DNA from 2 places in the Rhodococcus sp. Eu-32 genome. Region 1 is predicted to be linked to the other one. Evidence: riboswitches for the same ligand, from Rfam matches in the RefSeq annotation. Region 1 holds a riboswitch; the other holds the start of a gene.

Region 1 (5,379 bases):
TACCGGAGCCGTAGTGGGCGTTCTTGATGCCGGAGTGGGTGATGCTCAGCTCGTCGAGCCTCGCCGGCCATTCCTGCAGCTGATCCTGGGTACATCCGAAGCCGACGTGGTCGAGTCCGATGTGGTGCTCGTCGAACGGATCCCCGGTGGCGTGGCCGGGATGGGTGTGCAGGCCGAACAGCATGCCACCGCCGATGGCGAACACCGTGTGGTGAAAGGTGCCGGATTCTTCGTCCTCGTCGAGGACCGGATCGGAGCCGAACAGTCGCGAGTACCACGCGGTACTGGCGGCCAGGTCGGAGACGGTGATCGCCACGTGGGCGAGTCCTGGGAACTCGGTCATGATGCTCGGGCCCTTCGATCGACGTCGTACATAGGCGTGTTCACGCTATGACCGAGACCGCGTCCGCACCGGCAGATGAGGGTGAAACCGCCCGACAGGGCAGGTGAGGTTGCGCGCTCCTATTACGGTGTGAAACATGAACTTCAGCGACCACCAGATCGGCATCTACGCCCAGGGGATGTTCACCGATACGAGGCCGGAGATCACGACCAATCTCGCGACGCTCGAAGAGCAGGCCGCGGCCACGCTGACGCCCGAGGCCCTGGGCTACATCGTCGCCAGCGCGGGCAGCGGTTCGACGGCGCGCGCGAACCGCGATGCGTTCGACGCCTGGCGCATCGCACCGCGCATGTTGCGGAGCGCCGCCCAACGCGACCACGCGACGACGATCCTCGGCACCGCACTGCCCGCGCCGCTGATGATCGCGCCCGTCGGGATCCAGACCCTCGCGCATCCCGACGGTGAACTCGCGACGGTGCGCGCGGCCGCAGCCCTCGGCGTGCCCTACATTCACTCGACGCAGGCGTCGCACTCGTTCGAGCAGGTCGCCGAAGCGGGCGGCGACGCGCCCCGCTGGTACCAGTTGTATTGGCCCACCGATGAATCGGTGTTGCTGAGCTTCCTCGGACGGGCACAGGACACCGGCTTCACGACGCTCGTCCTGACTCTCGACACCACCCTTCTCGGCTGGCGACCCGCCGACCTCGATCGCGGTTACCTCCCGTTCCTGGCGAACCTCGGTATCGAGAACTACTTGTCGGATCCGGCGTTCCGAGCGGGCCTCGAACAGCCGGTCGACGCCAATCCCATTGCTGCCGCGATGCATTGGGCGCAGATGTTCCCGAATCCTGGCCTGAACTGGTCGCAGCTGGCGTTCCTGCGTCAGCACTGGGACGGCCCGATCGTGCTGAAGGGAATCTGCACCGTCGGCGATGCACGCTCCGCGCTGGAACACGGCGTCGACGGTATCGTCGTGTCGAACCATGGCGGACGCCAGATCGACGGTGCACGTGCATCGTTGGACGCACTACCCGAGATCGTCGACGCAGTGGGCGATCGACTGACGGTGCTGTTCGACTCCGGTGTACGCACCGGCGCCGACATGGCTAAGGCGCTGGCGCTCGGCGCCGATGCAGTCCTTCTCGGCAGGCCGTTCCTGTACGGTCTGGCGCTCGCGGGCCAAGCAGGCGTCGAACATGTACTACGTTGTATCCTTGCGGAATTCGATCTCGTCACCAGTCTGTCCGGCCACGCCGGTGCGTCGGAGCTCGGCCGTGAGTCGGTGATCCGAGCGTGACCGCTCCGGCGTGGGTCCAGCACGCGATCTGGTGGCAGGTGTATCCGCTCGGCTTCGTCGGTGCGCCCGTTCGGAATTGGGACGGATCGTCGTCGGCGGACGAACACAAGCTGCGTGGCATCGTCGAATGGCTCGATTACGCAGTCGAACTCGGAGCGTCGGGAATCGCCCTGGGGCCCATCTTCGCGTCGGAGGGACACGGATACGAGACGGTCGATCATTTCCGCGTCGACGAACGACTCGGCACCGGCGAGGACGTCGACGCGCTGATCGAGGCCGCACACGACCGCGGAATGCGGGTATTGCTCGATGGTGTATTCAATCATGTGGGACAACGTTTTCCACGATTTCAGGAGACGCTGGCCGGTGACGCGAAGGCCGCGTCCTGGTTTCACCTCGACTCCTCCGGTCGGCACCGCAACTTCGAGGGCCACGACGAACTGGTGACGCTGAACCACGACAACGAGGACGTCCGGCAGTACGTGGTCGACGTCATGTCGCACTGGCTGAGTCGCGGCGCCGACGGCTGGCGTCTGGATGCGGCCTACGCCGTTCCGACGTCGTTCTGGGCATCGGTCGTACCCCGTGTGCGCCAGTCCTTTCCGGATGCCTACTTCCTGGGTGAGGTCATTCACGGTGACTACGGCCGCATCGCAGCGGACAGCGCACTCGACTCGGTGACACAGTACGAGCTGTGGAAGGCGATCTGGAGCGCGATCTCCGAGAAGAACTTCTTCGAGCTGTCCCATGCGCTGGGCCGACACAACGAGTGGCTCGACGCGTTCGTTCCCGCCACGTTCGTCGGTAACCACGACGTCAATCGCATCGCCAGCACCATCACGGACGAACGGCACCTCGCGCACGCCCTCGTCGTCCTGTTCACCGTCGCGGGGACGCCGACTATCTACTACGGCGACGAGCAGGGTTTTCGCGGCACCAAGGAGGAACGCGTCGGCGGGGACGACGAGGTTCGCCCCGAATTCCCGTCGCACAAGGATGATCTCGCCCCGTACGGGTGGCCGATCTTCCATCTGCATCAGGAATTGATCGGCCTGCGCAGGCGACACTCGTGGCTGCACACGGCACGGACGGAGGTCGTCGAGCTGACCAACACCGCACTGGCGTACCGCGCGTCAGCGGGCGAGGAACGGATCCACGTTGTCCTCAATCTCGGCGACGACAGCGTCGAGTGCCGGTTGAGCGGACCCGTGTTGGCCGGCCAGGCTGCGGTGCAGGGCGGACACGTCACCGTGCCACCGCACGGATGGGTGGTTCTCGGCTGAATCGGGCTGTATATCGTTTTCTAGTGATCAAGCTAGAAAGAGATATACAGGCCGATACGGCTACACTCGGCAATCGACACGGGGTGCCGCTGCACGGCGGCTGAGAACACACCCGTCGAACCTGATCTGGCCAGCACCAGCGTAGGGATGTCTATGTCTGAGCTGTGCCTATGAGCGAGAGGCGCATTCACATGAAATTGGACGAGCAAACAGTTCTGGTCACCGGTGCCGGCCGCGGTCTCGGGTCCGCGATCGCGCGGGCCTTCGCGGCGCACGGTGCACGTGTCGTCGTCAACTATCGACGCAGCCAGGAGGCAGCCGAGAAGCTGGCCACCGAGATCGGTGGCGTTGCGGTACAGGCGGACGTCACCGATGCGGACCAGGTGGATGCGCTGTTCGCCACGGCCGAGAAGCACTTCGGCACGCCGATCACGACGGTCGTCAACAATGCGCTCGCCGACTTCTCGTTCGATGGTGACGCGCGCAGCAAGGCCGATTCGATCGAGTGGGAACAGTTCGATTCTCAATTCCGTGGGGCCGTGAAGGGTGCATTGACGACGACGCAGCGCGCGATCCCGGGCATGCGCGCCGCAGGCTTCGGCCGGATCGTGAACGTCGGCACCAACTTGTTCCAGAACCCGGTGGTCCCGTACCACGACTACACGGCATCGAAAGCTGCGCTGCTGTCTCTGACACGCACTCTCGCAACCGATCTCGGCCCTGATGGCATCACGGTCAACATGGTCTCCGGCGGGCTCCTGCGCACGACGGACGCCAGCGCCGCGACACCCGACGAAGTGTTCGACCTCATCGCCTCGTCGACCCCACTGCAGCGTGTCGTCACGCCCGAAGAATTCGCCGACGCGTTGCTGTTCTTCGCGTCCCCGTGGTCACGCTCGGTCACCGGGCAGAACCTCGTCGTCGACGGCGGTCTCGTCAAGGACTGAATCATGCTGCATTTGAACGCCTTTTTGTTCGGTTGCGGTCACCACACCGCTGCCTGGCGTCACCCGAATTCGCGGGTCGAAGACCTCGGTGACATCGCGTACTACGAGGAACTGGCGCAGATCGCCGAACGCGGCAAGCTCGACGCAGTCTTCTTCGCCGACGGCCATTCGGTACGCGACCCCGCAGGCGCCGGAACCTGGTTCCTGGAACCGATCACGGCTCTGTCGGCCATGGCGCGGGCGACGACGCACATCGGACTCGTGACGACGGTGTCGACGACGTTCTACACTCCGTTTCACGCCGCCAGGATGCTGGCGTCGCTGGATCACATCAGTGGCGGCCGAGCCGGATGGAATGTCGTCACCTCGATGTTCGACGCCGAAGCACGGAACCACGGTTTCGACGACATCCCCGGCAGGAACGAGCGTTACGCACGAGCCGAGGAGTTCGTCGACGTCGCACTGGCATTGTGGGACACGTGGGACGCCGACGCGCTCGTTCTCGACCGCGCCGGAATGTATGCGGATCCAGCGAAGGTGCATCGGATCGACCATGACGGCAAGCATTTTCGCGCCGACGGTCCGCTGACGGTTCCACGATCGCCGCAAGGTAGGCCGGTGCTGTTCCAGGCGGGCGCGTCGGGGCAGGGTCGTGATCTCGCGGCTCGATACGCCGAGGCCATTTATGCGGTGGCGTACGATATCTCGTCCGGATCGAGGTACTACGCCGACGTCAAACAGCGGATCGCGGAGGCGGGCAGGGACGCGTCGGCGGTCGGGATCATGCCGGGGCTCGTCACGTACGTGGGATCGACGATGGGCGAGGCGAAAGCGAAGAAAGCAGAACTGGACGCGCTACTCCCCGTCGAGCAGTCGCTGCGTCAGTTGAGCATGTTCGTCGAACAGGATTGCACTACTTGGGAACTCGACGCACCCGTACCGTCACTGCCGCCGCTCGAGGAGTTCACCGGTCCGCACGGTAGGTACGACACGATCCTGCGCATCGTCGAGAAGGATGCGCCGACGGTCCGCGAACTACTCGGCACCCTCGCGGCGGGCGGTGGACATGCGACGATGATCGGTACGCCCGAGTCCATCGCCGACGAGATCGAGGCCTGGGTGCAGGCAGGCGCGGCCGACGGCTTCAACCTGATGCCGCCGCTCTATCCGCATGGCCTCACCGAGTTCGTCGACCACGTCGTTCCGATCCTGCAGGCGCGCGGCGTTTTTCGTCGCGACTATGCCGGGTCCACGTTGCGGGAGAACCTGCGCTGACGCACGGGTGGCGAAGCCGCAAAACTCTTCGTCAACTTCGCGATCTCCGACGCATGGGAGATGGGTGACCAATGCCCGGCGCGAATTTCGTTGCGCGTCAGGTTCTTCACCCACTTCTCGGTGTCGTCGTAGTGGAACGGCCGAACTGCGACGTCCTCGGTGTTCACGATCAACTGCACGGGCACGTCGATGTGACGCTGCCTCGGCTGGGTCAACCGGGGGACGATGTTGGCG
Region 2 (5,379 bases), on a different contig from region 1:
CTGCTGGCTCTCGAACACGAGGTCCTCGTCGGTGAACGCGCCGGGGTTGGCGTCGATGACGTCCTGTGCGGCGCGGTGCGGATCGTCGGCTGCGAGTTGGTAGCCGCGCTGCAACGCCTGGACGAACTTTCTCGCCTCGTCGGGGTTGTCGGCCAGCCAGTTCTCGTTGCCGCTGATGGTGATCGCGTACGCGTCGGGAAATCCGTAGTCGGTGTAGTCGAAGTATTTCATCGGCGTGCCGCTGTGCTCGGCCTCGATGCCTTCCCACGCGAAGTAGGACACGGTGAAGTCGGCGGTGCCGGAGTAGACGGCTTCGTAGGCGGATGTGCCGAGCACGACCGTCTCGTAGTCGCCCGCGCCGCCGTCGTTCCGCACGACCTGCCTCAGCGTCGCCTGCTCGCCGGTGTCACCGAAGCCCGCGTACGTCTTTCCGTCCAACGCCTTCGGGCTCGGGATGTCGTCGCGATCGGCCTTGACTCCGATGCCCGTCGCCCAGTGCTGCAGCGGTGCGAGCACCGAGACGATCTGTGCACCTGCTGCTTTCGCGAATGCCGTCGAACTCTGCGTGCTGATACCGAATTCGGCGTTGCCCGAATCGACGAGCGTGTCGGGCGAGGTGTTGTTGTAGGGCAGCACCTCGACGTCGAGACCGGCGTCGGCGAAGTAGCCTTCCTGCAGCGCAACGTACAGTCCGGTGTGGTTGGTGTTCGGTGTCCAGTCGAGTGCGAATCGGATCGTGTCGGAATCGTTCGACTGTGCGCACGCGGTGAGTCCCGCGATCGACACGGCCGACACGGCGAGTGCAAGAAGCTTTTTCACAACGCCACCGCCGATCGCGAGTGCGACCACGGCGTCGGATGCAAGGCTGTGTCCCAGAACGACAGCTCGTATCGAGTGGCGATCACGAACGCGTCGACCATCGCCTCGCGCTGTGCCTCGGTCGCTCCATCGGCCGCCTCGTCGACGAGGGTTCTTGCGGCGGAGACGATGTCGCGGAACTCGTCGGAATCGTACGTCGACACCCATCGGGCGTACGGGTGCTCGGGATCCCGTGCCAGCACGTCCTGTGCTGCACCCGCCAACCGCGCCGCCACATCGGCGTAGATCCAGAAGCACGGCAGAATTGCTGCGGCCGCGACCGGATACGGCTCGGTGGCTGCAGTGGCGATCAGGTAGGAGGTGTAGCCGAGGCACGTCGGTGAATGCTCGACGCGCGCGTCCGACGGAGGGAGCGCACTGCCGGACAACAGTTGTTCGTGCAGAGATGCCTCGTCGACAGCGCTGGCCGCCGATGTCGCCCAGAACGCGGCCGTGGTCGCGTCGGGCGCCCGCGATGCGAGAATGGCCAGCGCCTTGGTGTATCCGGCCAGGTAGAGCCGGTCCTGCTCGATGTAGAAGCGGAACGCGTCGAGCGGCAACGTTCCGTGTCCGAGCTGCTCGAGGAACTCGAGCCCGTCGATAGCGGTGCGCAACGAGCCCGTTGCGTCCCACATGCGGTCCGTGTGGCGGACCGAATCCGCCGAGTGCACAGGCGTAACCATCGCCTTGACATCCCTTCGTCAGCATTAACTGCATCAGGTTCGACGGGTGTGATCTCAGCATCCTCAGGTAGGACGCACCCCGTGTCAGAACAACGCCGACCATAGCACCATCCGCCGACCGGGCGATCGAAGGACTGCAACGGGCTGCAACCCTGTCGCTTGTGGGTCAGGTCACATAGACATGTGTTCATCGAATCAACCGGTGAGGAGTGAACCGATGCGCGCTGCCGTCTACTACGGTCCGAACAAGGTGGAGATCGCCGATGTGCCCGAGCCGTCGCCCCGTGAAGGTGAGGTGAAGGTTCGAGTCGGGTTCAACGGCATCTGCGGTACCGACCTGCACGAGTACTATGCCGGTCCGATCTTCGTTCCTACCGAACCGCACCCGCTGACGCATCAGCAGCTGCCGCTTGTGCTCGGGCACGAGTTCTCCGGAACGGTGACAGAAGTGGGCGCCGGAGTCAGAGATGCGAAGATCGGTGACCGCGTCGCCATCGAACCGCTCTACCGGTGCGGCCACTGCGGTCCGTGCAAAGCCGGCAACTACAACATCTGTCAGCACATCGGATTCCACGGACTGATGTCCGACGGCGGGATGGCCGAATACACGGTGGTGCCGTCGAACATGATTCACCAGCTGCCCGACAATGTTTCGCTCGAACTGGGCGCGCTCGTGGAGCCGATGTCCGTCGCATTCCATGCCGCAACGCTCGGCGACCCGAAGCCCGACGACACCGCGATGGTGTTCGGTGCAGGGCCGATCGGTATCGGACTGTGGTTTGCGTTGCGCGGCAAAGGACTCGACGACGTGTACGTGGTCGAGCCGTCGCCGACGCGTCGCGCATCGATCGAAGCGCTCGGCGCGAAGACGCTCGATCCCACGACACTCGACGTGCCTGAGTTCATCGCCGACACCACGGACGGTCGCGGCGCCGACGCGATCTACGACGCAGCCGGTGTGCAACCGGCCGTCGAGACGGCATTGAGTTGCATCGGTGCGCGTAAGCCGCTGGTCAGCGTCGCGATCTACGAAAAGCCCTTGACCACAACGCTTCAGAAGCTCGTCATGAACGAATCTCGCATCCAAGGTTCGCTCTGCTACACCTCGGCCGACTACGACGCCGTCATCGATCTGATGGCACGCGGGCAGTACGACACGACCGGATGGGTGGACAAGATCGCGCTCGACGGCGTGGTCGAGGACGGTTTCGAGGCACTGCACGCGGGTAACAAGATGAAGGTTCTGGTAACTCCAGCCGAAGGAGAGAAATGACAGTCGCACTCGTCACCGGAGCCGGTCAGGGAATCGGCCGCGGCATCGCACTTCGCCTCGCCCGCGACGGGCACGACATCGCGCTCGTCGACGTGGCATCGGACAAGATCGACGCCGTCGCGCAGGAGGTTCGTGACATCGGGCGTCATGCAACGACTTTCGTCACCGACGTGACCGATCGCGATCAGGTGTTCGCGGCGGTCGATCATGCGCACGAGGAACTCGGCGGATTCGACGTCATCGTCAACAACGCGGGTATCGCGCAGGTCGCGCCGCTCGACGACGTTCGCCCCGAGGACACGAAGAACATCTTCGCCGTCAACGTCGACGGTGTTCTGTGGGGAATTCAGGCCGCTGCAGCGAAATTCAGGACGCTGAAGCAGAAGGGCAAGATCGTCAACGCGTCGTCGATCGCCGGACACGACGGATTCGCGATGCTGGGCGTCTACAGCGCAACGAAATTCGCGGTGCGCGCGCTGACCCAGGCCGCGGCGAAGGAATACGCGTCGGACGGGATCACCGTCAATGCCTATTGCCCCGGCGTCGTCGGCACCGACATGTGGGTGACCATCGACAAGCGTTTCGCCGAGCTGACCGGTGCGAAAGAAGGTGAGACCTACGACAAGTTCGTCGGCGGCATCGCGCTCGGACGCGCGCAGACGCCCGACGACGTCGCGGCATTCGTGTCCTACCTGGCGGGCCCGGATTCAGACTACATGACCGGGCAGGCACCGCTGATCGACGGCGGTCTCGTCTATCGATGAGGTGTGCATTCGACGGCCCTGGCTTTACATCGGTTTGTGAGCTGGCGCACAATTGCCGGTGATGACACAGTCGACAGGCCCCGAACCTGCGCTGGCGGCCGGCGAGGATCCGCGCCGCTACGCGCAGATTCTCAGTGCGGTGTACGACGCGACCATGACCGGCGGCAAGTCGCCCGCGCGCCCGCGGGAAGTCATCGGTGATTCCTGGCGGCGGCTACGGACACTCGGTATCGACCCCGAGAAGGTCAGTGTGCAGTCGCCGCAGATCGACACGTCCGATCTCGAGCTGAGCCGTCGGGAATCGGGTTTGTTCGACATCCTCGACGACCTCGGCCGAGGACTCGAATCGGTCGTCCAGGACGGCGACAACATTCTCGTCGTCGCCGATCGGCACGGACGCGTCCTGTGGCGCAGCGGATCCACGTCGGTCCTCGGTCGTGCCGACGGTCTCGGATTCGTCGAAGGCGCCAGTTGGGCGGAGGATTCCGTCGGTACCAACGCGATCGGTACCGCCCTCGTGTCCAGGCGTGCCGTACAGATCTTCTCGGCGGAACACTATGTGCGCAGCCATCATCCGTGGACGTGCGCGGGTGCACCGATCAAGGATCCGCGCACCGGGCGCGTCATCGGCGCCGTCGACGTCAGCGGTCCGGCGAGCACGGTACATCCGACGACACTGGCTCTCGTCGACGCCATTGCGCGTCTCGCGGAATCGCAACTGCGCGAACACCATCGGCAGCATCTCGACCGTCTCCGCTCGGTGGCAGCGCCGATGCTGGCGCGACTGCAGGCGCCGGCGCTCGCCGTCGACTCCAACGGCTGGGTGGCTGCGGTCGAATCCGTGGCACTGCGCAATCGCATCCTCCTGCCCGAGGACCTCGGCGCGGGACGGTTCTGGATGCCGCAGCTCGGTGTGTGCGACTTCGAACCGCTTCCCGGTGGCTGGCTCGTACGCCCGACGGGTTCGGGGGACGACACTGTCGATTCCACGACGGTGACGATCGACCTACGGCAGCCGCAGCAGACCCGAGTGCGGATTCGCAGCGAGGTCGGCGAATGGACACACGAGCCGACGCCGCGGCACGCGGAGATCCTGTACCTCCTCGCGACGTACCGAGGTGGGCGAACTGCCGCGCAGATGGCCGCCGACCTGTTCGGCGACGACGGAAGAGCTATCACCGTCCGCGCCGAGATGTCGCGTCTACGAAAGCATCTGGCGGGCGTACTGCTGACTCAGCCGTATCGGTTCGACGATTCCGTCGTCGTCGACCTGCTCCTTCCCGACGACATGAGCCGGTTGCTGCCGCACTCGACGGCGCCGGCTGTGAGGCGCTCTGCGCCCGTGCGCGAATAGTCGGTCTCCGGTCCAACTATGCACGCACGGGCGCGCAGCGCACTCACGCGATTTTTCGCCGTTTCGGATCCCGGTCGGTTGCGTCTGCGGTCGGCGACCGCGACGACCGTCACCGTCGTCCTCGCGATGCTGGTGCTCCTGCCCAGCTCGGCGGCACTCGGCCAGCCGATCACCGTCGCCATGATCGGCACCGTCGTCGCGATGCAATCGTCGGCGGCGGTGAAGGACAAGGACCAACGCAGCCGCGTCGTCACGACGCTTCTGCTCGTCTTTCCCGCGATCGGTGCGGTCACGCTGTCGGCGGTGCTGTCGCAGTTCGGGAAGATAGCCGACGTCGGATTCATCGTCGTCCTGTTCGCAGCCGTGTGGGTTCGTCGGTACGGACCGCGTGGCACTGCGCTCGGAATGGTCGCGTTCATCTGCTATTTCTTCGCCCTGTTCCTGCGC

The links. Region 1 has a riboswitch for thiamine pyrophosphate ahead of DK926_RS07775 (3-oxoacyl-ACP reductase). Riboswitches for the same ligand answer to the same signal wherever they lie in the genome.
Region 2: it holds a riboswitch for thiamine pyrophosphate, as region 1 does, so the genes downstream of both, tenA (thiaminase II) here and DK926_RS07775 (3-oxoacyl-ACP reductase) in region 1, are expected to answer to the same signal.

What each region holds. Positions count from the first base shown of each region.
Region 1 covers NZ_QGNK01000005.1:32,367-37,745, reverse strand. The annotation lists gene DK926_RS07790 (VOC family protein) at 1-343, opposite strand, end outside; gene DK926_RS07785 (alpha-hydroxy-acid oxidizing protein) at 480-1,640, shown strand; gene DK926_RS07780 (alpha-amylase family glycosyl hydrolase) at 1,637-2,923, shown strand; TPP riboswitch at 2,993-3,088, shown strand; gene DK926_RS07775 (3-oxoacyl-ACP reductase) at 3,115-3,870, shown strand; gene DK926_RS07770 (LLM class flavin-dependent oxidoreductase) at 3,874-5,145, shown strand; gene DK926_RS07765 (alpha/beta fold hydrolase) at 5,109-5,379, opposite strand, start outside.
Region 2 covers NZ_QGNK01000019.1:5,290-10,668, forward strand. The annotation lists gene DK926_RS20440 (ABC transporter substrate-binding protein) at 1-795, opposite strand, end outside; gene tenA (thiaminase II) at 816-1,541, opposite strand; TPP riboswitch at 1,535-1,633, opposite strand; gene DK926_RS20450 (2,3-butanediol dehydrogenase) at 1,759-2,814, shown strand; gene DK926_RS20455 (acetoin reductase) at 2,811-3,578, shown strand; gene DK926_RS20460 (GAF domain-containing protein) at 3,640-4,932, shown strand; gene DK926_RS20465 (FUSC family protein) at 4,951-5,379, shown strand, end outside.